DNA from 3 places in the Desulfosporosinus sp. SYSU MS00001 genome. Region 2 is predicted to be linked to each of the others. Evidence: riboswitches for the same ligand, from Rfam matches in the RefSeq annotation. Region 2 holds a riboswitch; each other region holds the start of a gene.
What was found. Region 2 has a riboswitch for cyclic di-GMP ahead of ACPUYX_RS11980 (alpha/beta fold hydrolase). Riboswitches for the same ligand answer to the same signal wherever they lie in the genome.

Region 1: another riboswitch for cyclic di-GMP. It lies ahead of ACPUYX_RS16605 (HD-GYP domain-containing protein); the one in region 2 lies ahead of ACPUYX_RS11980 (alpha/beta fold hydrolase).
Region 3: another riboswitch for cyclic di-GMP. It lies ahead of ACPUYX_RS18575 (response regulator); the one in region 2 lies ahead of ACPUYX_RS11980 (alpha/beta fold hydrolase).

The regions. Positions count from the first base shown of each region.
Region 1 covers NZ_JBNFTW010000010.1:64,065-74,591, reverse strand. Annotated here, with positions in the region: gene ACPUYX_RS16625 (glycosyltransferase family 39 protein) at 1-1,634, opposite strand, end outside; gene ACPUYX_RS16620 (response regulator) at 1,750-2,157, opposite strand; gene ACPUYX_RS16615 (divergent polysaccharide deacetylase family protein) at 2,468-3,286, shown strand; gene ACPUYX_RS16610 (GerAB/ArcD/ProY family transporter) at 3,429-4,538, shown strand; gene ACPUYX_RS16605 (HD-GYP domain-containing protein) at 4,494-5,591, opposite strand; cyclic di-GMP riboswitch class I at 5,680-5,763, opposite strand; gene ACPUYX_RS16600 (D-alanyl-D-alanine carboxypeptidase family protein) at 6,097-7,332, shown strand; gene ACPUYX_RS16595 (CBS domain-containing protein) at 7,522-7,983, opposite strand; gene ACPUYX_RS16590 (MFS transporter) at 8,049-9,710, opposite strand; gene ACPUYX_RS16585 (hypothetical protein) at 9,789-9,950, opposite strand; gene ACPUYX_RS16580 (hypothetical protein) at 10,170-10,307, opposite strand.
Region 2 covers NZ_JBNFTW010000006.1:5,470-15,996, reverse strand. Annotated here, with positions in the region: gene ACPUYX_RS12005 (rhomboid family intramembrane serine protease) at 1-763, shown strand, start outside; gene ACPUYX_RS12000 (hypothetical protein) at 909-1,076, opposite strand; gene ACPUYX_RS11995 (penicillin-binding protein) at 1,177-3,192, shown strand; gene pepV (dipeptidase PepV) at 3,293-4,696, shown strand; tRNA gene ACPUYX_RS11985 (tRNA-Lys) at 4,807-4,882, shown strand; cyclic di-GMP riboswitch class I at 5,555-5,643, shown strand; gene ACPUYX_RS11980 (alpha/beta fold hydrolase) at 5,725-10,194, shown strand; gene ACPUYX_RS11975 (hypothetical protein) at 10,265-10,527, shown strand, end outside.
Region 3 covers NZ_JBNFTW010000013.1:6,942-17,468, forward strand. Annotated here, with positions in the region: gene ACPUYX_RS18550 (MFS transporter) at 70-1,518, opposite strand; gene ACPUYX_RS18555 (TetR/AcrR family transcriptional regulator) at 2,191-2,760, shown strand; gene ACPUYX_RS18560 (efflux RND transporter permease subunit) at 2,952-6,044, shown strand; gene ACPUYX_RS18565 (efflux RND transporter periplasmic adaptor subunit) at 6,034-7,263, shown strand; gene ACPUYX_RS18570 (hypothetical protein) at 7,607-7,855, shown strand; gene ACPUYX_RS18575 (response regulator) at 7,921-8,301, opposite strand; cyclic di-GMP riboswitch class I at 8,435-8,522, opposite strand; gene ACPUYX_RS18580 (DUF4405 domain-containing protein) at 8,851-9,837, opposite strand; gene ACPUYX_RS18585 (YqeG family HAD IIIA-type phosphatase) at 10,211-10,527, shown strand, end outside.

The DNA.
Region 1 (10,527 bases), on a different contig from region 2:
TTTTGCCATTGTCCAAAAGTAAAGGTTTGCTGCGGTCCGGCAGCCGGCATCATGGCATTATCCCCATAGATGAGCGGTGTTGCCGCCCAATAGAGAGGAGCCGCCAACAAAACGAAGATCCCGCCAATCGCGGCCGCCTTAGTGTAGAGCACACGTGCCCTGCTTGCTGACTGATTTGCCTCTGCGCCTTTTCCTCTGGACAAAGGCAGAAGGAAGTAGATAGTTATGATGCTGCCCAGGATTCCGAGGGAGATCGGCAAACTCCATCCGATTGTCTCTTTATAAGGCAAGAGGATATAGAGTTGAAAGACTGTTGTCCCCAGTATTCCTATGGGCAGCAGCCATTGTTTCCACCCCTCTCGGCTGCGATTCAAACCTAATAACTCAACCCATCCTGTGCCTGTTAAAGCAGCAATAGCCGGTGCCAACATGACTAAATAATATTGGTGAAAAAAGCCTGCGACACTGAAAAATCCCATCATCGGTATTAACCAAGCCAGCCAAAAAAGACTTTCCTTTTGCTTAACCGTCAATGGCTGTTTCCTGCGTATTCCAATGAACAAACCAAGTGCCGATAAGAGGGCAAACGGGAGCATCCAGCTGATTTGTCCTGATAATTCTGATTGAAACAAACGGAGTGGGCCTGCCGTACCAGTATTAAACATGCCTCCCCCGCCCCGATTACCTCCAGGCCCTCCATTTGCCAGACCACCTGGCGGATTGATGCCATCCGGAATTCCTCCATGACCATCTTGTGCTGAACGATCACCTTGCTTCAAGTTTTGCGTCCATTGGCCGTGTGTTTGGCTATCAGCAAAGCTTCTTTGGTTCCCTCCGCCAGGACCGCCTTGACCGGTCAGCCGGGAAACACCGTTATACCCAAACGCCAGTTCTAGAACAGAGTTCGTCTGACTGCTGCCGATATAGGGACGATCTGCCTGAGGAATACTGTCGACAATCAGGGCCCAAGAGAAGGATAAGGCGAGCATAACTGCAGTAGAAGCGGCTAAAACTTTTAGTTTCTTCTTCCAATTCACCTTAAAGGCCAGCCAAGAGAGGAGATAAAATGCAGGAAGAACCATATAAGCTTGAAGCATTTTAATATTAAAAGCGACACCAATAAGAGCAAAAGCTCCCAGGAAAAGTATGGTTTTGCTCTTGCGAACGGCTTTAAATAACAACGCCGTTGCCAACAAGAGGGTAAAGACCAGCATACTATCGACATTATTTGAACGGCTAACCGCTGCAGCAATCGGCGTACAGGCCATCACTAAAGCTGAAATTCTTGCTGCAGCCCGTCCGAAACTTGGTTTAATCAAGAAATATAGTAGTAATACCGAACCGACCCCTGCCAAAGCCTGAGGCAAAACTACGCTCCAACCATGAACTCCGAGGAGGGAAGCAAAAAGGGTCTGGATCCAAAAAGCTACTGGCGGCTTATCCACTGTAACAAATCCACCTGGATCGAAGGATGCAAAGAAGAAATTATGAAAGCTTTGGAGCATACTTGTTACTGCAGCCGTATAGTAAGCATTGGCGTATTGGTCTTTCCAAATGCCGTATATATTGAGAAACGCCGCAAGCAAGGCGGTCCCGATAAGAATCGTATCGATTCGTTTTCCCTTTAATTTCATGATTCTTACTCCTTTATAAATTTCTGATGCTGTTTACGTTTACTGTACCTACTATAACCTGTGTTTCTGAATTGCCTCTAAATGCAGGCTGAAAGTTTACTGAAATTTGGTCTATTTAAACAATCTCTTGAGTATCACTCCCATCCAATAAATGAGGAAATTGTTCATTAATTCTGCAATTGATTCTTGCCAATAAGTCTTCAAAACTAAATGGTTTTCCCAGATAATCATCAGCCTCCAGCAAACTATTTACCGAATCCTCATTCTTCTCTGTCAAGAAAATAATAGCTGTTTCACCTATTCTTTTTAGGGATGAACTTAGGTTTGAATCACCAACTTTTAATCCTACGAGGTCTATAAGGGCAACATGGGGCTGAAAAGACTTGGCAATTTTCAAAGCTTTCTTCTCATTCTGAGCAATACGAACAGTAAATCCTTCATATTTAAAACCCATCTCTAAAAACTCCAGAATATTTGGCTCGTCCGCAACTAATAAAATTTTAATATCTTCGGCTCTGTGCATTTTTGTCAACCTCCTTGAAGTTTAGAGAACTTTCTTCAATTATTAAGCGTTAAGCTGAATCTATAATGAATGTAAGCTGAAAGTTCAATGAAAATTGAATAGCAAATAATTCAAAAAAACTAAGCAGCCCTGTTCCGTTCAATCCCGAAACGAGGCTGCTTAGTTTTTCTGTTGGAATACCTTTCGGATTTTCTTACCTATGAATAAAACAAGAGCCATCTGAAGAATTCACTCTTTTTTCAAAGTTTATGTCTTACTCCGGGTATTAATCAATATATTCAAATAAGAAGCGAAACAGAGGTGTAAGGCTATGAATCACCGTAACATAATCTTAATCCCTCGACGTCCTATCGTATCACTTTCAATCTTAATTATTACAATCATGACAATTATAGGATTTATACGACATGCGGCTTCTTCAAATCGTCCCATATCAGTAGAGCCTGTCAGCGGTGAAATAGCTATTGTCATCGATGACTTCGGCATTGATAATCCTGGCACAAAACAGATGTTAGAATTAAACATTCCAATTACTGCTGCAATTATGCCTAATCTGCTCTATAGTAAAAAGGAAACAGAATTAATCCATGATCTTGGTTACGAAATTATTATTCACATGCCCATTGAAGCAAAGAACGGGCGTCGGGAATGGCTTGGACCTGGGGCTCTAACAACAAATTTGTCACCGCAAGAACTTCGAACACGCCTTGAAGAGAGTTATAAGCAAATTTCCTATGCAGTTGGGATAAGTAATCATATGGGATCAAAGGGCACAGAAAACCTTCAAGTTGTATCGGCAATAGTAGCGATGGCAAAAGAACATAGATTAGTAGTCTTGGACAGCAAGACAACTGAGTCGACCATTTTAGCTCGAGAAGCAAAAAATGCCGGTTTAGCAGCAGGTACTCGGGATATTTTCTTGGATAATTCTGCGGATCTGAATTCAATTAAAAAACAAATTAAACTTCTCATTTCCAAAGCAAAGATTTCCGGTAAAGCAATAGGTATCGGTCATGTCGGCCCTCAAGGGCCTAATACGGCACGGGCGATTAAGGAGATGCTTCCGGAAATTAAAGCTCAGGGAATTAAAATCGTCCCTTTAACAAAATTGCTTAAATCGCAGACCTGAATCGTTACGGGTACCGGCGAAGCCCTCTTAAATTAAGGATAATTGAAGGATTGACGGGTAAAACTATTGGATACCATGTTTGTTTTCAAAATTTGACACAACTGGTAAAGCAAACGTGAGAAGGTTCAAACGGGAAGGGACTATGGAAAGAATTTCAGCACACCAATTCATGACCTTAGGAGCATCTGTACTCATGGGCGGAACGTTCCTTCTCATTGCCACTTTTGTTACCGAAGCAGGCGGACGGGACGGTTGGATGTCTATTATGCCTGCCTTTGCATTAACAATTCCTTACGGTATTATGATACTTTCATTATCAGCCCGATACCCCGAAAAAAATTTGTTGGATATTTCGGGAATTATCTTTGGGAAATGGACTGAAAAAATTATAGGTTCTCTCTATATTGTAATATCCGGTTACTATGGCGGGTTACTCTTAGCTTTTATCGGAATTATTTACGAACAATCCATAATGCCCTTAGTGCCTCGTTGGGTCCTTTACCTTGGTGGTCTGCTGCTAGTATTCTATTTAGCATCTACTGGAATTGAAGTCTTTGCTCGCTTTTCTGAAGTCCTCCTGCCCGTCATCGTTGTGGCCTTAGTTTTTAACATTGTCCTAACATTTCCGCGCATTGAACAAAATGAACTTCTTCCTTTCTTTGAAAACGGAGTTAAACCCCTTTTATGGGGCGCTCTTAAAGTAATACCTTTTCCCATGGTCTATTCCATGTTCTTAGCAGGAATCATTACATTTCTGCCCCAGAACAATCAGCAAGAAATAAGCCAATTTAAGACGGGGATTTGGCGAGCAGCTTTTCTTGTAGGAATTTTAAATACCATCGTAGTTTTAAGTCAAATTCTTGTCTTTGGACCAAGAGAAACAATTCGTCTATCCTTTGGCATTCTTGAATTAGGTAAAATGGTAGAAATAAGCAGGACCGTGGCTGGTGTAGAATCCTTATTTATGGGAGTTTGGCTCGGTGCCTTAGTGATAAAATGTTGCGCTTTTTTTTACATGACCACTTGGGGATTAGAAACAGTTCTAAATTTAAAAGGAATAAAATGGCGGCTCCTATTAGGTGCTACATTTCTTGGAATCGCTTTCGGAGTTAAAAAGGGATTCTATTTAAGTACAAAACTTTCTTTTGTTGAAAGTTATCTTATTTTCCCTTTCGTTTTTGTTTGGATTCCCATCCTCTGGATAACCTCACATTGGAAGGTTAAACTCAACACGCCCAATAAAACGAGTTAAATCTTGCATTAAATCTACATATTGTGCCTTATTGAGAAACCGTCCTTTGTTATCTCTTAACAGACGAATCAAAGGCCGTGTAGGCATTTGCACGGGAACAGCCGCAACGACTCCTATTTCACCGGTATTGAGTGTTACAACTGCATTTTCCGGATATAAGATAAGGCTTTCACGAAAAGCTTTAACAACTGTAGGATTATAACCTTTTCCCGCCCCAGCAATGATCATCTCCAAAGCATAGTAAGGCGGCAAACCTTTTCGATAGGGTCTGTCAGCAGTTAATGCTTCGAATACATCGGTAACAGCTACAATTTGGGCATCGAGATGAATATCATCCTTTTTATACCCGCAAGGATAGCCAGTGCCATTCCAGCGTTCATGATGTTTAACGACTGTCTCTAATACACTTGGCAATACCCGAGAGTTTTTCAACATATCCGCGCCAAACTGTGGATGCTGCTTCATAAGAAGCAGCTCTTTCGCCGTCAAAGTTCCAGGTTTATTCAAAACTTCTTTAGGAATATTCAATTTACCCAAATCATGCAAAAGTGCTCCCAGAGTTAAATGCCTAAGTTTCTTCTCGCTATACCTCAAACGCCTGGCTGTCAACGTTGCTAAAATTGCTACGTTCAGACTATGCGCAAAAGTCCCATAATCATGATGTTTAAATTGTTCAACATCAAGTCGGACCAAATTCAAATTTAAATATACATTAATAGGTCTTAATTGTTTGATAATTGTTTCCACTAGATTAATTGTATGTTCTATCTGTTCTTGACTAATAAGTTTTGCCTCATGATAAATACTCCATAAAGAACCAACTAATTTAACATAGACATCCTTAGGAAAAGCTTTAACAACATTTGACGAACGATTTTCATCTTCTTTTCTCTCCCAAATAAAAACCTCCCTATTTTCAAGAAGATCTCGGATACCTTCTGTGATTGGTTGTCCTTTATGTAATAACAATACACCCACTTTATCAAATAAATCGGCATTCGCTGTCCTGCTCACTGCTAAATTCGTATGGACTTGCTTTAACAACCAATTCAAGAATTCTCCCTCCTCTTTATCTCCCTTAACCCTTCCTTATTATAAATAAAAAACGCCGAACTCAATGAACGGCGACACAGTTTCTTTGTTTGGTAACCCGGCTGTCTATCATCCTTTAGCTAGACCCGTGGCTTTGCGTCCTCAGCTCTCACTGAGTTTGCCTTTATCACTGAATGTTAAATTATCGATTATCTCCTTACATCATTAAACAGTTTTGTATCACTGAAAGGTAGTATATTATAAGATATGATAAAGTACAACATCATTTAACCATTATAACGTATTTTTATCATATTATTACATTATTTCTAAATTTGTGACAAACATCAAATTTAATTTGACATAATCTAAGTTTATGTGACCCATTTCACTTCCGTGGATATACTAATTACCTATTATAAACTTATGTCTAAAATAACTATTTTGCAAAGAAACCATTTGTCGAAACCGAACTCTTCCTGTAAAATTAAACTGTTCCTATTAATCTATTTAAGGAGGTTTTTTTATGTCTGGGACTCCGTCCACTTCCCCATCTCACAAGGTTTCGATGGTTCCCATCAAAGGAATTTTGGTTTTGCTCATTGTAATCTTAATTTGTGCTCTGGCTGTTGGTCGTTATAATGGCCCTCTGCCGGGTGTAGAAGCGAAACTAGCTACAACGTCCTCTTCATTGCCCGGTCATTTTTCGGTCACATTTCCCGAACAGGGTGAATCAGCTGTTGGCACAGAAAATTTAGGGGTCATAACGTCAACGCCAAACCAAACATCCGTACCAATTGCCAGCGTTACAAAAATTATGACTGCTTATTTAGTCTTAAAAGCTCATCCTTTACAACCTGGTCAAGACGGTCCCGCTTTAACTATGAGTGCTCAAGATTTCGCTGGTTATCAAAACGCTTTAAGCAACGGCTATTCATATTTAAAGATTGAAGAAGGGGAAACCCTCACTGAAAGGCAACTCCTGGAAGGTTTATTACTCCCTTCGGGAGACAATGTTGCCGATACCCTTGGCCGCTGGGTAGCCGGATCTGATGAAGCTTTTGTTGCTAAAATGAACGAAACCGCAAAATTGCTTGGCATGACTAAAACACACTATGCAGATGCCAGCGGTGTCAGCGAAACGACAGTCAGCACCGCTGTAGATCAAATAAAAATTGCCCAAGCAGCCATGCAAGACCCTGTTTTTCGTCAAATTGTTGCCATGCCGCAAGCGACTCTTCCTGTTGCCGGAACAGTCTACAATGTCAATAGTATGGTAGGAAAACATGGCATTACAGGCATTAAAACAGGATCCACAACAGCGGCAGGCGGTTGTTTTGTATCGGCAGCGCCCGTTGTAGTTGGCGATGAAACCCATTACATTATTGGTGCGGTCTTAGGGCAAATTACTCAGCAATCTCTCCAAAGTGCGCTCCAAGCAAATGTTGACATAATGGATCAAGTTCGCTCTCAATTCAAACTCTATACCTTAGACCAACCTGCCTCTGGTTATGGCGAACTTACAACAGCTTGGGACAGCAACAGTCCGTTAAAAGCGTCTAAGCCTGTAAAAATCTTCGGATATCCTGGAATGAAAGTCAACTATTCCATAGATATCCAAACTACTAAATTACCAATCACAGCCAACAGTAATAGCGCCGCTTTGAAAATCAAATCCGGTGAAGAAGTCCAATCTATTCCGCTTCAAAATTTACAACCCATAAATTCGCCCGGATTTTTATGGCGACTTATTCGTTTCTAATAAGGGAGTAATTGTCTTCCCTTTAAAGCTGCTTGAAATAAGTGTTTTCTGCAAAATCGTATTAAACCTTGGGTAGCTCCCTAGTTCGATAAAAGTTAATGTGCAACGACAAAAGCCCCCTACTTGGAACTGATAAGGACCAGTTTCAGGTTGGGGGCTCTATTATGTGAATGCTTTCTCGGGCTAATCTTATTTAATAAAGTTATTTACGATATAACGCACAATGTCTCCACGACTAATAATACCTACAAGTTTCCCCTGGGAAACAACAGGGACCTTCTTTATTTTCTTGTTACCTAAGACTTTGGCCACTTGATCCAGATCCTCTTCTGCTTCCACAGTTATGACCCGTTTAGTGGCGATTTCCATAACATTGCAATTCATGAGATTTTTAATTTTATCATCAAAGGTTTCCGTATCCACCCACGAAGCTGAATTAAAAGCGTCGATAAAGAATATCTTTGGATCCTGATAGCCAATATTTTTCATGATATCACCATCGCTGATAAAACCGATCGGTTCATTCTTAGCATTGATGACAGGAACGCCGCTGATCCGATGTTCCACAAAAGCCTGAAGGACCGTTTTTACTGAATCATAATTACTTACCGATACGACCTGCTTTACCATAGTTTCAAATGCTTTTGCCATAATTACCCCACCCCTTTAAAGTAATTGTTAATTTTATCGTAGTATTTATAAAAAAATTTCATTGACTATTGAAGAGGCTGAGTCGTTTTTCCTCGCATATAGGAAGCTACCGCCCCAATAACCGATAATACTGCAGAAATGTAAAAAGCAATTCGCAAACTTGACATGACTGCAGGAGCAATTAGTTTAGGAAAGAAGACCGTACCAAGAATCAGCTGTTGACTCGCCTGAGGCAAATTATGGAGAACAGCCGAAGGTAACAATTGGGCCATCGGATTATAACCTAAAAAGGCAGCAAACAAAGCTCCCGTCGGCGGCAGGCTGGCAACTGTTTGGGCGGCCGCTGCCGGAACTCCGGCACTGATAAGTCCTTGGTACATGGTGGCAGGCAAATGATGAGCTAAGCCAATGATCAAGATGCTGAAATACAATGTCATACTTAAAGCCGAGCCTGTATTTTGTAATGTAGCACGCATCCCGGAAGAAGCTCCCCGATGCTCGGGAGGAACAGTATTCATGATAGCCGTTGTATTAGGAGCAGCAAACATCCCCATTCCTATACCGGCAATCAGCAATATAATAACAAAGGGCAAATAACTGAAATTGGCCGGCAAAAGAGTTAATAATATAAAAGCAAGCGTTGATAATAGCATGCCAATTGTGGCAAAACCGCGAGCGCCGAAACGGTCCGAAAGAAAGCCGCTTATAGGTCCCATGACAAAAAAGCCTAACATCATAGGCAGCATATAAATCCCCGCCCACAAGGGTGTTTGCTCAAAACTATAGCCGTGGAGAGGAAGCCAAATTCCCTGGAGCCAGATGATCAGCATGAACTGTAATCCGCCTCGAGCTACTGATGATAAAAACAAACTAAGATTACCGGCTGCAAAAGCTCTGATTTTAAATAATTCTAAGCGAAACATAGGTGTCTCGGTAACAAGTTCGATATAAATAAAGCCTGCTAAAAGGACAACTCCAAGAATAATGCCGCCAATAACCCAAGGATTGCCCCAACCCATTTTCGATGCTCCATAGGGCATAATACCATAAGTCAACGCTAAGAGAAGGGCCGTTAAGCCAACGGCAAAGGTACCATTTCCTAACCAGTCGATCTTCTCTTTCCTCAACAATAAACCTGTATCCTTTAATTTAAGATAGGCCCATATTGTACCCGTAAGGCCGACAGGAACACTGACTAGAAAAACTAAACGCCATTGGATATCGGCTAAAAGGCCACCCAAGATTAACCCTACTAAGGAACCACCGATGCCAAGGATTTGATTCAGACCCATTGCCATTCCCCTTTGATTAGGAGGAAAGGCATCTGTAAGAATCGCAGTGCTGTTGGAGAACAGGAATCCTGAACCAACCCCTTGCAAAAGTCGAAAGAGAATTAATTCGGTTGCCCCGATGCTTCCCTTTCCCGGGGTTAGAGCGAGCAAGATTGAAGCTGCAGTAAAAATAGCGAAACCTAGATTATATAAGCGGGCACGGCCATATATATCGGATATTCTGCCAAAGGAAACAAGCAATGTAGCTGTCACCACTGTATACCCCATCAACAACCAGAGCAAATAAGCGGTGCTTGCAGGGGCCATGGGATTTATTTGGATTCCTCTAAAAATAGCCGGAAGCGAAATTAATACAATATTTCCGTTGAGCATCGCCATAAATACTCCAAGGGTTGTATTTGACAATGCAATCCATTTATAACGTGTGCTTTGCATAAACTGTGATCCTTCCCTAATAATATTCGCCGAGATTATCAGAAGCTTTTACTGATGGCGACCATCCGTTAAAGCTTACTAATCTTCAAGATTCATAACTGTCTTATTTTGTGCCTTTTTAAGCGTTGTCATTCTGTAAATATCAATCTTTTGAGCATTAGCAATAGTTGTCGTTTTCGTTTTCGTTTTCGTTTTCGTTTTCCTTTCTCTTTTCTCTTCAAAATAGCTTCCTCTCAACATTCTTCCGCTTGAAACAATTACGAAATTAATTGAGCTAGAGCTTTTGGCTACAAACCATTTATTTATAGTTTACGTCAACGTTATTTATTTTACAAATTATATTTTTTTGCTCTTGTGCCTATGGAAACCTAATTACATTACAAATAATTAGGGCCTAAAATCAATGCAGACTGCAAGCATTGCCAGCAGTCTGCAATATTTTAGATTTAAAACTCCGATTTAAAAGATTACTCCAAGTGCAATCAAAATAAGAACAGCAATGGCAATAATCCCTGCTCCGATGCAGCCGCCGCCATAACCATAGCCGCCGTAACCGCCATAACCGCCGAAGCCTCCAAAGCCTCCATATCCGTACATAATTTATCTCCTCTTTCTTTTTTTATTTTTTTAGAATACGATGCCCATAGCAATTAAAAGTAAGATAATTACCACAACAATTCCAATACCTGCTCCCCAACCAAAACCTGCTCCACCGCCAGCTGCTCCAAATGCCATTCTCTTTTCCTCCTTTCTTGAAACTTAATACACAATATGCCGTAATTCCATATTTTTCCACAATACTTTAAAATTCCTTTCC
Region 2 (10,527 bases):
TGATTCAGCGCAGTTAAAGAAACATCGTTTTCCGGGTATCCAATTATGGTATTGGGATCTGGAAATGGGGAATCTATTTCCTTTTCCACCGACGAAAAAGCGGGATATTCCCAATATGTTGCAGCAAATTGCCAGCGGAACTCCAATTACGCTGAATGTTGAACCTCAATCTCCAAAGCTATCGACGCCTTATTTTACTTATGTTCTGTTGGGAGTTAATGTCATAGTTTTTTTGCTTCTGACTTTAGCAGGTGGGTCAACAAATCCAGATGTCTTAATCACCTTCGGCGCTAAAGTTAATTCTCTAATTCAAGCGGGTCAAGTGTGGCGCTTATTGACCTCGATGTTTATTCATATTGGCATCCTGCATCTAGCTTTCAATTTATATGCTTTATGGGCATTAGGGCCTGTGACGGAACAAAGTTATGGGCATGGAAAGTATTTTGCAATTTATATGTTAAGCGGTCTGGGAGGATCATTAGCGAGCTTTTTGTTTTCGCCGGCTCTTTCGGCGGGCGCTTCAGGGGCAATTATGGGCCTCTTAGGAGCCCAGTTGCTTTTTATTTACAAACGACCGTATCTGTGGAAATCCGGTCTGGGAATGAACCTTGTGATTGTTATTTTGGTAAACCTTGGCTTTGGCTTTTGGCAGCCGGGAATTGATAATTTTGCGCATTTAGGAGGACTTTTTACTGGAATGTTAATGGGTCTCATTTTCTCCTGGAAAACCTTCGCGCAACCTAAGAGTACCAAACTTTCATAAAAATACCTCTTTCTTACAAGCATAGTTTCCACCCATCTAAGGACAAACTATTATCAAGAGCTTGCGGTTTCTTAGCGAGGTGGCTTTAATTAATTGCCATCGTTAGTTAAGAAAGCGTAAGCTCTTTGATGTTAGTAATCAATTCCTATGTATTCGTCTTTTGGGCGGTTCGATGAATCTCAGTAAAGAATTCACTCACTTCTTGGGGAGTAGGAATATGTTGGTCGACATGACCTAATTCTTTAGTTATTGTGGCAAAGGCATTTAACCAAGCCTCGGTGATTCGGGTTGCAATTTCTTGAGGGCTATTCATAGTAATAACTCCTTTCAGTTTTATATAGCTTATGTTATTTTAGATAATGAGTGCATATCCATTGCGGTTATAGATAGTTGAGGAGGATGGAGCATTTTTGGTGAAAGGGAAGAAAAATGTTAGACATTATTTTTCACGAGATTATTGGGTATATGCCGGAATTTTTCTTCTAATCGTCTTGGTTGTAGGGAGACTGCTTGTTCTTCAAGTTATACAAGCATCCGATCTACAAGCTAAAGGAATTGAACGCAGAACTGCAGATAAACGTCTTCAGCCTAAACGTGGTTCAATTTATGATGCTCAGGGGAACGTTTTAGCCCAGAGCGTTCCTGTTAAAGAAATCTATGCAGATCCGAATACTCTAAGGAACCTAATAGCTCAGAAGAAATTCAGCAATACCAAAGAACAAGTGGCTCAAGAGCTTGCGGAAATCTTAGATCTTAATGCCGAAAACATTCTTGATAAACTTAATAAAAAATTATCGTGGGTTAGCCTCGCTCATCAAGTGGATCTACAGAAAGCTAATCAAGTTATGGCTTTGAAAATTCCAGGAGTCGGAATGAATGAAGAAGAAAAACGAGTTTATCCCATGGGAAGCTTAGCCGCTTCAGCTCTAGGAATCGTTAATTTGGGGGGACATGGCGCCGAAGGTATTGAGTCTTATTATGATAAAGTTTTATTTGGCATGCCTGGTTTTCAGTCTTTGGAGCAGGACACTCGAGCACGTTCTATCATTGAGACAATTGACCAAAATAATCCTTCTCGTCCGGGCAATTGTTTAGTTCTTACCTTAGACTCAACAATTCAATATTTGATCGAACAACAATTAGATCATTTGCAGCAAAGTACAAAGGCTGACAGAGTGACGATTTTAGCCATGGATCCAATGAGCGGTCGTATTTTAGGCTTAGGTTCACGTCCGACCTTCGATCCTACAAATTACCTTACGTCATCGCCGGAAGAACGACGAAACCTGGCGATTAGTATGTCTTATGAACCAGGTTCCACATTTAAAATTATCACCGGCTGCAGTGCTTTAGAAGAAGGCGTTATATCTACAGATGAGACATTTCCTGATCCGGGATATTTGCGAGTAGGCCCTCGTTTAATCACGAACTGGGATTCTGATCAAAAACCACATGGTAATCCTACCCTTACTGAAGGCATGCAATTGTCCTCGAATGTTGTCTTAGCTCAGGTTGGACTAAAACTAAGCAAAAGTACTTTCTATACATATTTAAAGGCCTTTGGCTTTGGCTCAAAAACCGGAATTGATGTATCAGGTGAGGAACGTGGTTTGCTTGTTCCTCGAGAGAATGTGCGAGATTTGGAATTGGCAACTATGTCTTTTGGACAAGCTAATTTAGTGACACCTATTCAATTATTAACTGCAATATCGGCTGTTGCCAATGGAGGAACCTTATATCGTCCGTATATCGTAGATGCCGTTAAAACACCCGAGGGAGAAGTAATTCAACAGCAAAAGCCAATTCCCATACGCCAAGTGGTATCTCGGACAACGGCGACACAAATGACGAATATTCTTGAACAAGTTGTAACTGCTGGAACTGGCCACCTCGCTCAAATTCCCGGGATTAGGGTTGCAGGTAAAACCGGAACAGCGCAAAAAGTAGATCCCAGTACCGGGGGATATTCTGCAACAGACTTCATAGCTTCATTTGTTGCCTTTGCTCCTGCCGAGAATCCCAAAATCGCAGTCTTGGTTATTATTGATACTCCAAAAGGTGAGGAAGGGCATCAAGGCGGAACTTTAGGAGGCCCTCCGGCAAAGGCAATAATTGAAGGTGTACTTCAATATTACGGTATTCCTGCAGCCCAGAATACCCCAAGCATCATACCTTTTACAGCGGATGATTCTCCGATCCGGCCTTTGCCAAAACCGATAATTCCCAAACGATCACCGGGGAACGGAGAAGTTATTATTCCGGATTTAACAGGAATGACAATACGTGAAGCTGGGGATGAACTGGCAAAATCCGGGCTGCATTTCAATTTTACCGGGAGCGGTCTCGTGATTCAACAAAATCCTCAGGCCGGCAATATAGTAAACAAAGGGACAATAATTGAAATCAAGTTTTCGCCTTTAAAGCCCTAGTTTTTTCCAGAAGACATCCTAAGTTTCAATTTTAACTGTGTCCTTAGGTATGATAGGATATGGTTGAGAAATAAGCAAAAACACGGAGGAATGGTAAATCATGCGTCTTGATCATCAAATTGAAACAATGAAAGAAGACATAATTTCAGCGATTCGGGATTGTATTCAAATTAAGAGCGTAAAGGATGCAGCTCATGCAGCCCCAGGATCTCCTTTTGGACCTGGAATTCAAGAAGCCTTGGATTGGACTTTGAAATTGGGAAAGGAACTTGGCTTTGAAGTTAAAAATGTTGATGGATATGCGGGTCATATTGAAATGGGTAGTGGAGATCTCTTAGGAATATTGGGACATTTAGACGTTGTACCGGAAGGGGATGGTTGGTCGGTTCCACCTTACAGTGCAGCCATCGTTGATGGAAAAATCTACGGGCGTGGCGCTCTGGATGATAAAGGGCCGACTTTAGCAGCTCTATTTGCTATGAAGGCTATTAAAGATGCTAATATCCCTTTGAATAAGCGAGTTCGTTTAATTTTAGGTACGGATGAGGAATCAGGTTGGGCAGATATGGATTACTATTTGAAAAAAGAAGAGGTTCCCTATATTGGTTTTGCACCGGACGCTGAATTTCCTCTGATTCACGCCGAAAAGGGAATTCTTCATCTGGAATTAAAAAAGGCCTTTGAGGCTTCTTTACCGCATCTTGTCAGTATTCGTGGGGGAGAACGAGCAAATATTGTTCCCGACCTTTGTGGAGTTATTTTGCGAGGGCTTGATCATGAGTTGATCGTTCAGTCCTTGAATTCCTTCGTTTTCCCTGAGGGAGTGGGGGCTGAAATCAAGAATCAAAAGGAAACTTCGGAGATCATAATTAGTTTTAAAGGGATAGGAGCTCATGGCAGTCTTCCGGAGAAAGGAAAGAATGCCGTTATCTTTGCCATGAAATATTTGCAGCAATTGCCTCTAACTTCTGCGGAGCAACAAATTCTTGAGTTCATGTTAATGTATCCGGGAAAAGGCTTCTTCGGAGAAGGATTTGGCATTGCTTTCAGAGACGAACCCTCTGGTCAATTATCTCTTAACCTGGGAATCTTTGAATTGGCTTCGGATCACCTGCGCTTTGTTCTTGATATTCGCTATCCTGTAACATACAAGCAAGAAGATGTTTTGCAGCCGATCGAAAAAATTATTCGGGGTGAGGGATTTACTTTAGAAATTCTTAGCCATCAAAAAGCTCATCATGTTCCCAAGGATAGTGAACTAGTGAAATCACTGTTGAAAGCCTATGCAGATGTAACTGGTCTCGAACCATACGCTTTTGCTATTGGCGGAGGAACGTATGCTAAAGCGCTCCCTCAGGGCGTGGCTTTTGGTCCTGTTTTCCCAGGTGAACCTGAAGTGATACATTGTGCTGATGAATATATTTCTATCAATAACGTGCTGTTAACGACCAAAGTTTATGCCCAGGCGATCTTAAATATCGCAAGTGACCCTGAGCATTGCTAAGATAAAGCGAAAGCGGATTGAAAAGGGTAGGTATGGGATAAACAAAACTAGTTTTAAAAAAAAGCTTGACTATCATTAGGAACATGAGTATACTAATTATTGTTGTTATTGCGCCACTAGCTCAGCTGGTAGAGCATCCGACTCTTAATCGGCAGGTCCGCGGTTCGATCCCGCGGTGGCGCACCAAATAGGCTTTACTCCCGCAAGCAATTGCGGGTTTTTGATTTATACAGTTAATGTATTAAACTGGCGTTTGGGGACATTTTGGGACGTATGACCAAAAGAATCCCCAATAAACTTAACAATACCTATGGAGGAAAGAAAAACAGGCATTCAAGCCTGTTCTTTTTATGCTCTTTTTGCGTTGAAATAAAGATTCAAGTTTTTGAGCGGCTTTTATGTCGGCACTCATGGAATTGAATGCGAGCAAGCACCGGAATATCAATATTGTGATTTAAGGGATCTACATTGACAGAATCATCTACGAATCGTTGTGAGGGGCTTTTTCGGTTTTTGGTGCCAACGCGACCTTTGCGGAGTGGTGTTAACCAATAACGTATCGCGTTATTTATCCTAAAATTAATTATTTTTTCAAATGCTTTAGGGACTGACCGCGGCTCTTTATGATCTGATTACATACAATGGATACCTTGAGGTTTAGTTATGACCTGTGGTTAATTTAATATAATTGAAAAATTTCGCAGTCGAAAGAAACAAAAAGTGTGCAGAAACATGCTCAAAATTCAATAAATTGGATTTATTCAGAAAAACATGTTGGATAAAAATGGTAGACAATGTTCGCTATTAAATATTATAGTTATACCTAGATTGTGAGTAAATTGTGAACATTTAAATAACTGTGAACCTGGGCAAACCAACTGAAAAGTTGGGACGCAAAGTTGGAAGTCTACGGTACTGTTGGGTGCTATGATAGTTCGACTGCTAAATTAGGCGGTCTTATTTTTTTGCGTTCAAATTAATTGGATAGTAGAAAACTCAAAACAATGAGATATTCAAGAGAAGAAAGGATGAGAGGAATGGTACTAAAAAAGAGTAAAACATTTAAAAAAAAGGGTGGGATTCATGGTTCTTTTCAACAAATTATCGCTGTTGTTTTGTGCATTTTGATGATTCCGTGGACAATTTCGCCTGCTTTTGCAGATCAAGTTCAAAATGATGGAAAGAATGTAGCGGTAACAAAAGAAACTAAAATTGAAAGGATAGCAGGCAATGATCGGTATCAAACAGCAATTGCAATATCAAAGCAAATGTATCCTCAAGGATCAGGAACAGTAATACTGGCAAGAGGAAATGATTTTCCAGATGCGTTAGCAGGGGTTCCTCTTGCGCATAAGCTCAACGCGCCGTTGTTGTTAACAGATGGAACTAGTTTAAATAAGGATACTGAGGCGGAAATTATCCGACTTAACCCTCAAAAGATTTACATTTTAGGGGGGCCAGTAGTAATACCCGAAACGGTAGAAAGTGAATTAAAGGATAAAGGTCGTGATGTGAAAAGACTAGGTGGAGTAGATCGGTACGACACCGCGTCATTAATAGCTCAGGAACTAGGCTTCAGCAATGGAAAAGCAGTATTAGCCTACGGAGAAAATTTCCCAGATGCTTTAGCTGTATCCAGTTGGGCGGCTTACAATGATGTGCCCATCCTTCTAACAGAAACAAATGAATTACCTACAGAGACTTTAAAAGCATTACAAGATTTGAATGTAACTTCTACTTATATAATTGGCGGAAAGGCGGTTATCTCTGAAAGGTTAGAAGAAAGTTTGAAAGAATACAATATGAATCCAACTCGTTATTGGGGTAATGATCGATACGAGACAGCAATAGCTGTAGCTCAAGGTTTAAAAACAGATAATAATCACTTATTCTTAGCCACAGGACTTAATTTTCCTGATGCTTTAGCAGGTGGTGTTATGGCAGCTCAGGCTAACAGTTCGTTACTTTTGGTTGATACAAATATACCTTCCAATGTATCAAACTATTTATGCACCATTAAAGATAATATTAGTACTGTTTATATTCTGGGAGGTAAAGCTGTAGTTTCGGATGATATAGTCAATTCGTTAAAAAATATTAATAGTAATTCATTAACTCTAAATTGGGTAAATAATTCACAATCCTCCCTATCAAATTTTAATCCGAGCACACAAGTATCGTTAGAAGTTAAATCGAACAAAAGTGATGTTACATTTGCCTGGTCTGCAACTGGAGGTACATTAGCTAATAAGAGTGGGGCAACAAATACTTGGACTTTACCAAATACAGCTGGAGACTATACTGTTACTGTTGAAGCCCAAATTGGTGATGTAACGAAGACAATTTCCAGAAAAATTACAGTATTAAGTGTTAGCAGTGGTGGTTATGGAGGCAGCACATCCCCAACTTCAAACAACCCATTTCTTTCAATAAGTGAATCAGGAGGATCCATTTTACTAAGCTGGGATAAGGTCGATTGTTATAAGGAATATACTGTTTTAAGAAAAATAAATAGCAGCACTTATTCAGCAATTGCCGGTAATATTGTTGAGAATTCTTACAAAGACATACAATTGAATGCTTCAGGGGTATATAAATATAAGTTACAGGCAATAAAAAATGACAATTCAATAGTAGAGTCCAATGAGGTTAGTAGTTTTGTTATAGATGGTATAGTATCAGCAGGCCAGACAGATAGCGATAATGATGGGTTGCCTGACGATTATGAGAAAAAAATCGCCTCTGATCCTAATAATCCGGATACTGACAATGATGGACTACCGGATGGCTATGAAGTGTCAGTTTTAGGTACGGATCCAACTAAAACTGACAGCAATGATAATGGAACTAGTGATGCATTAGAAGATTTTGATAGTGATGGATTAAATAATCTAAATGAGTATTTAAATAACACTAACCCATTTAAATCAGATACTGATGGTGATGGATTAAGTGATAATGATGAAATCAATGTGTATAAAACCAATCCGCTCATGACAGATACTGATGGTGACCAACTAAGTGACGGTAGCGAAATCAAACTAGGCTTTGATCCGCTAATGCAAGATACTGATGGTAATGGTACCATTGACTCTTTAGAAAAAACTACGCAAAAAGTAGATTTAAGTCGTTATTCTGTAGGCCTATTAACTGACGATAATCCTGTTAAACCGGATATTTCAATTACATCTGCAGGAGATATTAATAATGACATTATCGTAAATGATGATATTAACGATCCGTTGTTAGTTAATAATCGTGCAATCGTTGGACATCCAATTGACGTACATTTTGATAAGAAATTTGACCATGCTACTATTACATTTACTCTAGATAAAAATCAACTGTCAGATTCTTATATAAACAATTACAGTATATTCTGGCTTGATGATGAAGGGAAAATGAACCAAGTAAAAACGACAATTGATCCCATAAACAATTCACTTTCTGCAGAAGTAACCCATTTTAGCAGGTATATGGTTATAAACGTAAAAAAGATATTTGCTGACATGGGTAGTAATGATGGTACGGTCAACGGTCAGGCTGATATAGTATTTTGCGTAGATACAACAGGTTCTATGGGAGATAATATTGAAAATGTTAAAAATAATATAGCAAGTTTTGTTACGAACTTAAATAGCGCCAAAGTATCTCTACATTTAGGATTGGTGGATTATAAAGACATTACATGCGACGGTCTTGATTCTACTAAAGTTCACAAAGATGTTAAAGATGAGTGGTATACGGATGTTGATAAATTTAAAGATGAATTAAGTAAACTTGGAGCTTCCGGAGGCGGAGATACCCCTGAATGTGCAGTTGATGCATTGGAGACTACCAGACAAATGAGCTTTAGAACAAATGCCACAAAGTTTATTATTCTTGTAACAGATGCTAACTATAAAGTGAATAATAACTTTGGAATCCCATCAATGGATGAAGAAATTTCTAAGCTTAAGTCTGATAATATCATAGTATCGGTAATTGGTGATCCATATGATCAAGCAGATTATGAGAACTTATATATTGATACAAATGGTATTTTCGGAGATATTTATAGCGACTTTTCGGATTTGCTGGATACATTAAAAGATAAAATCGCTAGTACTGTAAATGATGGATACTGGATCTGCTTAGCAAACTTGGAAAACGTCAAATTGCTCAAAGCTCCGGAAGCGACAGATTTATCAACTGATTCGGATAGTGATGGGATACCAGATTCTCAAGAACTTTTAACATGTGAACCGACAGATCTAGTAATAGACATGCCTTTCTTACCAGACCCAACCACTATTAAGGTTTATTCATTTAAATCCAACCCAGCCAATGCTGATACAGATGGAGACGGATATAATGATAGTAAAGATCTAAATCCATTAATACCATTCAAAACACCGGTTATGCTATTGCACGGAAGAACTGATAACACTTACGCATGTTTCGGAGTACAAACCAATCTGTACGCATATGGACATAATTTAAATAACGAATATGGAAGTGATTTAGACTCTTCGGGAACTTGGTCATTTACAGATTATAAGGCACAAGAAATAACCAATATAGTTAATAGTGATGGGAGCAAAACGTTACAAGAGAATATTGGCTATGAATTAGAATGGAAAGGTTATAAACCTAATAAGAATTTATTTGCATTCAATTACCCCAATCAGGATATGGTATATTTAAATGCAGAAAAATTCAAAGGTTATATTGAAAGTTTATTAAACCATATGTCTGATGACGATCTTGCTGGCTACATTTATCCCACAATTAATGATCAGCTTACTCATAATGCAAAATTTAATATAATTGCACACAGTATGGGAGGATTAGTATCTCGTTACTATATTGAAAATCTAGGTGGTTCAGACAATGTCAATAAACTAATTACTATAGACACACCTCATTGGGGAAGTGGAGAAGCTGATCTTTCAGAATGGACCCCTCTATTTATTCCGTGTGATGTTGATCTTGATCCTTCAGCTAAAATTTATGGCGGCACGGGTTTTGAAAGCTCTGAGAAGTGGTATTACAACGCAAAAGGAAATTATGCGGTTACACATCAAACAGATCAGACGAAAATTGAAAATTCACCTGGCGATAAATATTATTTTATTGCCGGCTATGATGATGTTGGTCCCGAATTTTTACCAGATGATCTAAAAGATAAAACATTGTCGTTTGATGTGAATTTGGATTCGAGTAATTTCACAAACTTTAGAAATAGTATTGCGGAGGGATTCTATGCAAAATATGGTCATCGTGATGATATAGTTTTTGACTTTACGATGATTGGTGGCGATAATGTCGTGAACAATCAGAGTCAATTTGGCATACGATTTCCATCTGATGAAGAAAGAACCGGGCTTGTTCCAGTAAATAAAACATCTATGACAATTGACACTATATTTGGCCATTGGGTTCAAAATAATTTTCATTCACAAAATCAACATCGTATTGAAACAATTAATAAAGTTATTGATTATATTAATAATTGATAAAGGACGTAATGATAAGTCTATCAGAATAGGTAGACTTATCATTACAGGTTATCTAAGGGGGCCTAATATGAGGCTTAAAATATTGCTAAATGTATTAATAATACTATTTTTCACTTTTGTTTATTTTACATTAATGTCATTTGATCTTTTTCCAACTGTAGCTCAATTTTTTCCTTCGATCTATTATCCTTTAGGAATAGTTCTTTCTACGGTAATAATTTCTCTGTTCAATAAAGCAATCTTAAAAAGTGGGAACTTTTTCACCACATCGAGTTCATTTATTGGTATAGCATTCTTAATTTTATTTAGTTGGACAATTAATTCGTTATT
Region 3 (10,527 bases), on a different contig from region 2:
ATTTTCCGTTACTGGAAATCGGGGGGACCTTTTGGGGATGCTATTTGTTCCACCGCTTAACTAAAGCAGTTAATGAAGAGATATATATTTATTTAACTCAACACTTGTGTTGTCGGAGTGTTTAGCAGCAAATACACAGATTAAAGAAGCAATAATCCCCAGGATAGTTATTCCTGCGAAGCCTACATGAAATGAAAGTATCTGGGCTTTAGCAAGAGTATGGTGTACAAGAGAGTAATCACTGAAAGCACCGTCATAGAGAGTCCCTGCGATGGCTACTCCCATACTCATACCTAAGGATCTGGACATATTCAATATTCCTCCGGCAACGCCTGCGTGCTCAGGCGGAATGCTCCCCATTACCGAACTATTATTAGGAGGCGTGAATATTCCAATTCCTGCGCCTACTAAAACCAATCCCAAGAGATAGACATAAGCAGCAGTATTATTTGATAATAGGATTAATACAATTGCGCCCAACGAAGAAATAATCATACCGCTGCTCGTCAATAGTTTAGTTCCCATATGGTCAGCAAGTGCTCCGGAAAAGGGTGACATAATAAACATCGCCAGAGAGACTACCGTCATTATAAGACCGACCAGGAATGGAGACAGTTGTAATATCCATTCCAGATAAAACGGCATCAAAAATAGTACACCAAACATTAGCGAATAAGAAAGTAATCCAGTAATATTTCCGCTTGTAAACGTTCTGTTTTTAAATAAGTGAAAATCAATCATAGGATTTTTGCATTTTTTCTCCCTAAGGATAAAAAGAGAAAAAAATATAATACTTACAAGAGACTCCACTAAAATTTCGGGGGATAACCAACCGACTTTATAACCGTTTTTAAAAATCAGAACCAATAAGATCAAAAATGGTGTGAAAAGCAGGGCGCCTAAATAGTCGAACCGGGAGGAATGAAGATTAGGCTGATCCTTTGGTAAGATAAAACTTGCTGTGATTGTACCGATTATCGCAATAGGAATATTAATATAAAAGATTAAACGCCAACCAAAACTTCCAATTATTAAGCCGCCAACTGTAGGCCCTATAGATAGACCAATAGCTTGAGCTGCCCCTTGGATGCCAATAGCTTTACCTCGGCTTGTTGAGGGAACAACTGAAGTGATAATTGCAATTGAGTTCGCCTGTAACATGGCTGCGCCCAGAGCTTGCAACACTCTGGATCCTATTAGCAAGGGCATGGTTGAAACGACTCCGCATAATCCTGAGCCGAAACCAAAAATTACAAAACCAACGGTGTAGAACTTTTTTCTTCCTATCCTATCTGATAAACTGCCTAATAAGGTAAGCAGAGATGTTAACGCTAAAAGATAAGCAATTGAAACCCATTCAACGCTGTTCATACTTACCGCAAAACTTTTACTTAAAGTAGGCATAGCAACATTGATGATACTTGCGTCCAAGGCAGCCATAAATGCACCAATACACACTGTACCTACTACGAACCAATAATAGCCTTTTCTATGATGTAATGATGCATTCGTACTCATTATTGTCACTCCTTAAAGTTCAAATAGCTGCATTGTTTAAATTTAAAATAAGATTGTTTAGGGGCCATTCTGAAATGGGTACCTTTGTAAATCAATGAAATATTTGTATAGAGCATTATTATGCTCTTCTCAATAACATATTTTAATAGCATTAACCTTGAAATTAATTCGGTCAACTTGTTAATACCAGTGAATAATATAAGTATAAATTTAAACAACTCGAAAATCAAGGAGATCAAGGTCTAAAAACATAGAAAATTGTAGAATGTTATTACATATGTTTTAATATTTGGTAATAGATAGGAATACCCGTATTTTGACTTAGAGATATTAGGCATATGATTGCCTAAATAAAGAAAAGTGACCATTAAATATAATAATAGCACTTTGCTGCAGTGTCCATTTGATCGAAGATCATTATCTTTGATGGCGCAAGTGCCATTCACCTTGGTGCAGGGGCATCCTTTTTTAGATTCAGCCATTGGACACATTCTTTAATCCTTGCCAAAACACTACCAGTGATTAATGGCTGTTTAAAATGACCTTGCTTTTCCAAAGACGTTAGATTAAACATTATTACGAAATAGAATTGACAAATCATAGTAATATTAGCTTTTACTATTTGTGAATTTTGTGTTATACTTTAGCGGAATAGTGAAAAGAGGTTCATTTATGCAACATCTTAAAGATGAAGTTCGAAACAGAATAATCATGGAGGCAATGAAAGAATTTCAAGATAGGGGGTTTTTACATGCGTCAATGAGAACTATAGCTAATAATGCCGGGGTAGCTATAGGCAATGTCTACAGATACTTTAAAAACAAGGAAGATCTGTTCAATGAAATAGTAGAGCCGGTATATCAATGCTTTTTAGGAATGGAAGTACATAAGCAAGAGATATATTCGTTTGAAGAAATTGTTGATTCCATTATGGAAGTTATGAAAGAGTATAAAATCCAGTTATTAATTATGGTGGATAAAAGCAAAGGAACAAAGTATGCGAGTTTCAAGGAAGAAATAACTAAGTTCGCAGAAAAAAGTCTAAGAGAAAGTTTATGGCCTGAATTGCAAAAAAAAGGAATTGAAGTTAAAGATCCTTTTATTTTTTATATTATTGCTTCAACGTTTATCGAAGGTTTATTTTTAATATTACGAAAAGCTGAGGAGGAAGTGGCAACACGATACTTGATTCATCAGCTGATGATTCTGTTTTTTAATAACCTGGATAAACGTTTTGAGTAGTTTTTATAAGTTATTAAATAGGGGCATTTTCAGGGAATAAATGAAATTTAGCACATTCTTTATGACAAATAAGTAGGGCGAGGCAATTTGTTGAGTACTTAACCTAGTAGTCAGATTATTTAGTTTGCCTATTTTGGAAGAGAGCGTAAACTTGTCAGTTACTAAATTTGAAATGAATAAGGAAGAAAAAAATGAATTTAACAGAGATATCGGTTAAAAAACCAGCGGCGATGTGGATGGTCGTCGTATTATTAGTGGCGTTAGGAATAATTGGTTATACCAATATGGGCGCCAATTTACTGCCTTCGATGAATATTCCGGTTATATCTGTCACAACAACGTACAGCGGTGCAAATGCTGAGGACATCAGGAAAGATATTATCAAGCCGATTGAAGATGCTGTCTCAGGCATAAGCGGGGTAGACACAATAAATTCCACGGCTAAAGAGGGATATGGAACTGTCACAGTTACTTTTAAAATGTCTGCGGACATGAATACTGCTTATTTGGATGTCCAAAAAGCTATTGATGGTATTTCCAATACACTCCCGGCAAATGCCGATAAACCTGTTTTATTTAAGATGGACACCAACGCAATTCCAATCTTGCTGCTTTCTGTCAAAGGAGATAAGGTTGGTAGTGACGAGCTTTATAATGAATCAGATATCATCAAGCAGAAAATAGAGAAAATCCCGGGAGTAGGTAATGTTACGATCAGCGGCGGAGAAAAGAAAGAGTTAATGATTAAACTCGATAAATCCGCTGTGGAATATTATGGCATAACCGTTAACACGTTAATCAACAAATTAAATTCCGTAAATATAAACATTCCTGGCGGAGAGCTAAAACAGGATAATGTTGATCAATCAGTCAGAGTTATTGGGCAATTTCAGAATATCGAGGATGCCCAAAATTTGATGGTTCCTACGGCAAATGGAGGAACCGTACGTCTGGGCAATATTGCCCAAATTAGTCTTGAAGAACCGGAAGCGACGTCATTGGCACGGTTCAACGGACAGAAAACAATGACAATAATTGTAGGCAAACAAAGTGATGCCAATGTCGTTGAAGTAGCTAATAGTGTAAAAAATGAATTAGAGACCATTAAAAAGACCATTCCCGCAGGTATACAGATGGATACCGCCTTTGACACGACTACATTTATTACAGACTCATTAACGGAGGTAAAACACAACCTTATTGAAGGGATTATCGTTACGGCTTTGGTGTTGTTTGCGTTTTTCCGCAGTTTCAGATCGTCCCTGGTAGTTCTGGTTGCCATACCGACATCCCTGATTGCTACCTTTTTCATGATGTATAAGCTTAATTTTACATTGAATATGATGTCTTTAATGGGGTTATCTCTAGTTGTCGGTACCCTGGTTGATGATTCTATCGTTGTAATCGAAAGTATTCAAAGACATCTGACGATGGGTAAAGGGCTGGTTCGAGCAGCAATTGATGGCCGAATGGAAGTTGGAATGGCTGCCATAGCTATCAGTCTCTGTGATATTGTTATTTTTGCTCCTATATCTATGATGTCAGGGATGATTGGTCAGTATTTCAAAGAATTTGGCTTGACAATAGTTGTAGCTACGTTATTTTCTCTTTTGGTATCCTTTACGATTACCCCAATGCTTTCGTCAAGGTTATTAAAAACAGAGAAAAAGCAAGTGACTCCCGAATATAAAAAGGACAGCCTTTTTGGTAAAGTCACTCAAAAATATCGGGAAACACTCGTTTGGGCGCTTGAACACAGAAAAAGAGTACTGATTGTAGGAATTGCTGGGGTAATCCTAAGTATTGCTCTTGTTCCTATGGGAATATTGAAAACGGAATTTGTACCGACTACCGATCAAAGCAGTTTTACCGTCAATATGGAGCTCGCTCCAGGTTCGACTTTGGAGCAGACCAGCAGCAAGGTCACTCAGCTGGAAAACTATTTACACAATACCAAAGAGGTAAAAAGTTATTTTTCAATGATCGGTCAAAGTGGGCAATCGAACACGGACAAATCAGTCGCCCAGATATATGTTAATTTAGTCCCTAAAAACTCTCGTCAAAAAACTCAAAGCCAAGTTGCCGGTGAGGTTCGCAGCTTTGGGAAAAGCATGACCGGAGTGGATTTTGATGTTGAAGAGTCTCAAAGCGGAGGCGGAGCATCGAAGCCTATTTCAATCAGTATTAAAGGAGATGATCAGGCTACCCTTGCGACTCTGTCCAAGCAAGTTGAAACTATCGTCAAATCGGTTCCCGGTGTTATAGATGTTGGTAATAGTGCCGATGTCAAAAGCAGTGAATTAAGAGTGACGATGGACAGTATAGCTGCCGCACAGGCGGGAATCTCCACTTCGGATGTAGGCAGTACGATCAGGATGGCCTTGCAGGGTACAAAAGTGGGAGTCTACAGATCCAATGACTCGGAAAATGATATAACACTTAAATTTATGGATGGACAAATAAAAAATGTCGATGACATCAAATCCATAAAGATTACCAATCAGGCGGGAGTACAAATTCCTTTAAGCCAAGTTGCAGCAGTTGTGAGAGGAGAGAGTGAACCATCTCTGTCCAGAGAGGATAAGCAAGACGTTGTTACTGTTGATGCTAACCTTCAAGGAAGAGTTCTTGGTGAGGTCACCAGGGATATTCAAACGAAACTTAGTTCTGTAACCTTGCCTTCAGGATATAGCATAAGTTATGGTGCAAGTCAGAAGAATATGGCCGATTCCTTCAGCTCTCTTGGCCTAGCCTTAGGTGCTTCCTTGGCGCTGGTATATATGATCTTAGTAGTTCTCTATGAATCGTTTTTGACCCCAGCGATCAGAATGGTTTCTCTTCCCTGTGCTATTATTGGAGCGCTTCCTTTGCTGGCCTTAACCGGGCAAACGTTAAATATGATGTCTTTTATCGGTTTGATTATGCTGGAGGGGCTGTCATCCAAAAACGGAACATTGTTAATAGACTATACGAATACCTTAATGCACAAAGGTATGAGCTTAAAAGAAGCCCTGATTGAATCGGGTACAACAAGACTAAGACCAATTATTATGACCAGTGCAACCATGATTGTTTCCATGCTGCCTGTTGCTCTTTCCATTGGTGAAGGAAGCGAGATGAAACAAAGTATGGCTATTGTAATCATCGGAGGCATGATCATGTCTACGCTCCTTTCACCCATTATTTTGCCGGTAGTTTATACTTTAATGGATGATTTAAAGCATCGTATTTCAAAGAAAAGAAAAACAATAAATACCGGGGAGGTTCCACAAATTGAAATTTAATCTTAGTAGGATCAGGCAGATTAAGAAACGTACTATAATTATCGGTCTATTGGTAGTAGCCGCTGCCTTGGGGGGGAATTATGCTCTAAAGCATAAAAAAGTTGAAACTCCAGCGGTTACTGTAAAAAACGTAAAAACTCAAAAGGTCGCCGTTGGTTCTTTGTCGACTATGGTTGATTACGCCAGTAAATTTGATCCTGTTCAGGAAGTACAGGTTTTTCCCAAGACCGGTGGAAGAGTTTCAAGTTTAAATGTTGATATTGGTTCTAAGGTAACCAGCGGACAGGTTCTCTTTACGATTGATGCGTCGGATCTTCAAGCTCAGCTGCAAATACAACAACAGGCCTTAGCCGTGGCAGAGGAAAACTTGGCAAAAACACGCTTGACCTCACAACAAACCTTAGAGAAATCTCAGATCAGTTATAATGATGCTCAAACTGATTATAATAATGCAAAAGCTTTATACGATGGGGGAGCTGTTTCTAAACAGGATTTAGACAGCGCCAAAACAAAATATGATAATGCTGCTATAGAGTTAAAGGCTGCTCAAGATGATTTAGCAGTGTCAGCAGCAGAAGCACAAGTAGAACAAGCGAAAGCAAGTGTCAATGCTGCTCAGATCCAGCTTGATAATCTAACCGTAGTATCCCCTATCTCGGGAGTAGTTTCTGCTAAAGACGTTAAAGTCGGAGGAATGGTCAGCAGCCAATCAGGTTCGGTTACGGTTATTGATTCCAGTAGTATGGTGGCTGAAATTAGTGTTCCGGATATTGTTATCGGTAAAATAAAGGTAGACCAAACTGTACCTGTGAGCATAAATGCCATGAAGGACAAAAAGGTCTCGGGAGTCATTACTACGATCAGCCCTAACTCGGATGCGAAGGACAATTCGTATTTAGTGAAAGTAAAAATTGACAATTCACAGAGTGGTTTAACTGCAGGTATGTTTATTAAAATATCGCTGCCGGCTGAAACTGAAAGTAATATATTGCTCGTTCCCAATGAAGCCCTCAGCATAGAGAATAATGTAAATTATCTTTATGCAGTTGTTAATGGAAAAGTTAAGAAAATAGCTGTCACGGTTGGTATTTCTGACAATAAAAATACGGAAGTCAAAGGAAATATCACAAAGGGTATGGAGGTAGTTACAGAAGGACAGAGCTTTTTAAATGAGGGAGAAAAGGTGGATATTGTCGAAGGAAGTAGTAAGTCGGAATAAAGTCTCTAGATGTTAAGAAGTAGGTTATAGGCGAGATAATAATAAGAGCCCCCTGGACATTAGATTGTTGTCTAGGGGGCTCTTAATGTTGACTGTAATTATTTTTACCTACGTGCTGGCAAACGGGAGTCTAAGGGGTGAAATAGAGCCTGGTTGAAACTTCTTGCTGGTTGGGCTAAATAATAGTGACTTCAGGACAAATATATGGTATAGTACCTTTAGTGATAGTATTCACAATCACAAATAATAATTATAATTGTGAATTATGTGACAAAGTGTTTCTTTTGGTACTTATAAGCAACCTAAACGCTTATTAAGTTATATTTTAAAGGGGGAATTTAAAATGTGTCCATATAGTAATGAAGGGATGAATGTCAACGGTTCGTATTATTATTGTGATGCTGCGGCTCTGGGTATAAAGCTAAGCGCAAAGGAATTAGTAGATATAGGCTGTACCGTGACGCAAAGGAAAACGTGCAAGAGTTTAATGGAAATGACTCTTGGGTACGCGATGCTTCCAGATCCTGTTGAGAAAAATACAAAAGTAATTATTGATTTCAATAGAGACAGCAAAAAACTTTGTGCGAAATAAATTTATAACTGCAGTGTGCGCATAGCTAAAGCCCTCACAGATGAGGGCTTTAGCTATGGCCAACCTTACTGACGATGTCCGTTCAATAATAAGTTATCAACTGCAATGCTGAGCTCCTCCAAATCAAAAGGCTTAGTCATGACATAATCGATACCGCCATTATGAAGTATTTCATTGATCTCTTGTTGATCCGTATAAGCTGACATTAAAATGACACGAATGTTCGGATTGTAACGATGTAATTGTTCGCGAAGCTCTAAGCCATTCAGACCAGGCATCTTGATGTCGGATATTATTAGGTCGGGCAATTGCTCTTTCGCTAATGACAATGCTTCAATTCCTGAAGTAGCAGTCAATACGGTGTACCCTTTCGAAGAAAAAAGAGCATTCAGAAGACTTCGAATTCCAAGATTGTCATCAACGATTAGTAAAGAACCTTGACTCAAGCAAATCCATCTCTCTTTCCATAGTTTTCCTAACATATGTATTGGAATTATGGTATTTATATGACCCAATAAGCCAAAATAACGGCTTCTGAAATTAAAAATGTAAGCAACAAAAGGCTGCTTACACTTCTTAGTTTGCAGCTAGGCTGTCATATTCCCGATGGAAGTTAGACCCTTTAGCTTTGCGTCTCGCTCTTTCGAACAATTTGCCCTAAATATACAATATGTTGATTTCGAGAAAATCAGAACATTTCTTATATTATAAGACAAATTTTAACAAATTACAACATAATTTAAAACCTTTAGCCAAAATACGTTAATCCATAACTAGTATGATAAAATTTGCAAAGGTTGTTACTATTGCACAATCTGCAATGGTATTTGCTTAAGTGTTTTTAAGTATTAATAAAAAAAGCCCAAAAGGCGTAATGATGTGTCAAAACGCGTCCTCTCAGGCTAATTTTCTGTATGCATATTTCTTTCGATTGTCGTTTTGCAGCGGCTCCTTGTTTAACGACGCTGCCTTCGTACGAGCTACAATGGATCTGCTTATGCTCGGAAACCTGTTCCATGAAAGCCTCTATGACGATGGTTCTGAAATGTCCTATCATTAAATTGATCACTGTTTCTGTGATTTTCTTCCTGCGAATTTGGTATTGAATAGCTATCGTTATTGCTATTATTACTGTTATTGTAATTGTATTCTTGTCCCTGATCTATTGTGGTGTCACTTGAAGTTTGACCATATAAGTTTTGATATTCTGTCATAGCTGCTTGCATTTGGGTTTCCCCTCTATTACATCCCGGGCTTAAAAGAGGGCAATGCTTATTACAACCTGTACAAAACAGGTTTCCAAGATAATCGGACAAACTAGGGTGATTAACTCCTGGAGTGTTGTCATAGGCCTGGTTTGAATTTGGTCGATCTCCCTGAGTTAGGTTGCCTTCGCTGGGGGGATTAAGGGAATTTCGCATTGATACTGTTGGAGGGCTCGTGGGATTACTTAACGATTTATTAGATCCTAGTAGATTACGGTCAAATATAATACCTAGAATTAATCCTATTCCTAGAGCTAGTACTAGTTTTCTTTTGCCATATGCAAGCATACTGCCTAAGGAGGCAGATAAATACTTTCGATGCAATACAATATGTATGGATATTAATCCTAGACAAAAATATGAAACTGATTTATGAACTGATACTAGAAAATCAGAATTTCCACTTAATTCAACTGGAAAAATTACTCGAGAAATAAGAATACCGGTTATGACTATAATGCTGACACAAAGGAATAATCCAATATTAATTAAGAATATACATAGTCGTTTCTTTGCTGATACTCCTCTGAATTGGAATTTAAAGATGTTTTTAATCCACGTCAAGTTTACAAAGAGGTGAAGGATAAAGAGAGTGATGGCCAAGACCCCTGCAAATTCGTGGAAAACCAGTCCGGTATCAAAAGGATTTAATAAAAGTAAGTAAATAATGATCATAGTAAAATCAAGAGCTATTTTTAATGATGGTTTACAATTCAATGAACTCACTTCCTTAAAAGATTTTATTCAGTCAATGTTATGTGCCTTTGTAATAACTATAAAGGGTCTCCCTGAAATTAATCTGAATAAAACCAAGATTATAATCTAAAGAAGTCTAGTACTCTGATTCACTCAGGAATAGCTCATTTTCTCATTCGTTTGTTGCCAAAAAGTGCAAAGGGGAAACCATTTTCTACAAAAGTATTGTACCTAACTGGTATGTTCTTATTCATAATTGGCACGATCTGTGTGGATTAGAACGGGTTTGCGAAAAGTTCTACACGAATACAACTTCAAATTAATACCCTCTTGACTTGCTTGAAGCGTATTACCTAAGGTATAATTATGAAAAGTTCTATACTTGGAGGGTTCAATGTTTGACTATTTTCGACCAACACTTCAAGCTCCTTCCATAGATCTCATTGTTGTTGAGCAACTTGTTCGAGATGGAATTAAGGGGCTCATTATCGATTTAGACAATACTATGACACCTTGGAATGATGTCGAAGTGGGTCCAAAGGTTAGAGAGTGGTTTATCAAAGTCAAGGCGGCTGGCATTTCTGCCTGCGTCGTGTCAAATAATAAGAAGAGACAACGCGTGGCAGTTGTTGCGGAACGGTTAGGAATTCCTTTTGTTTTTGGAGCGACAAAGCCGCGCAGAAGGGCTTTCCGTGCGGGATTAGAATTGTT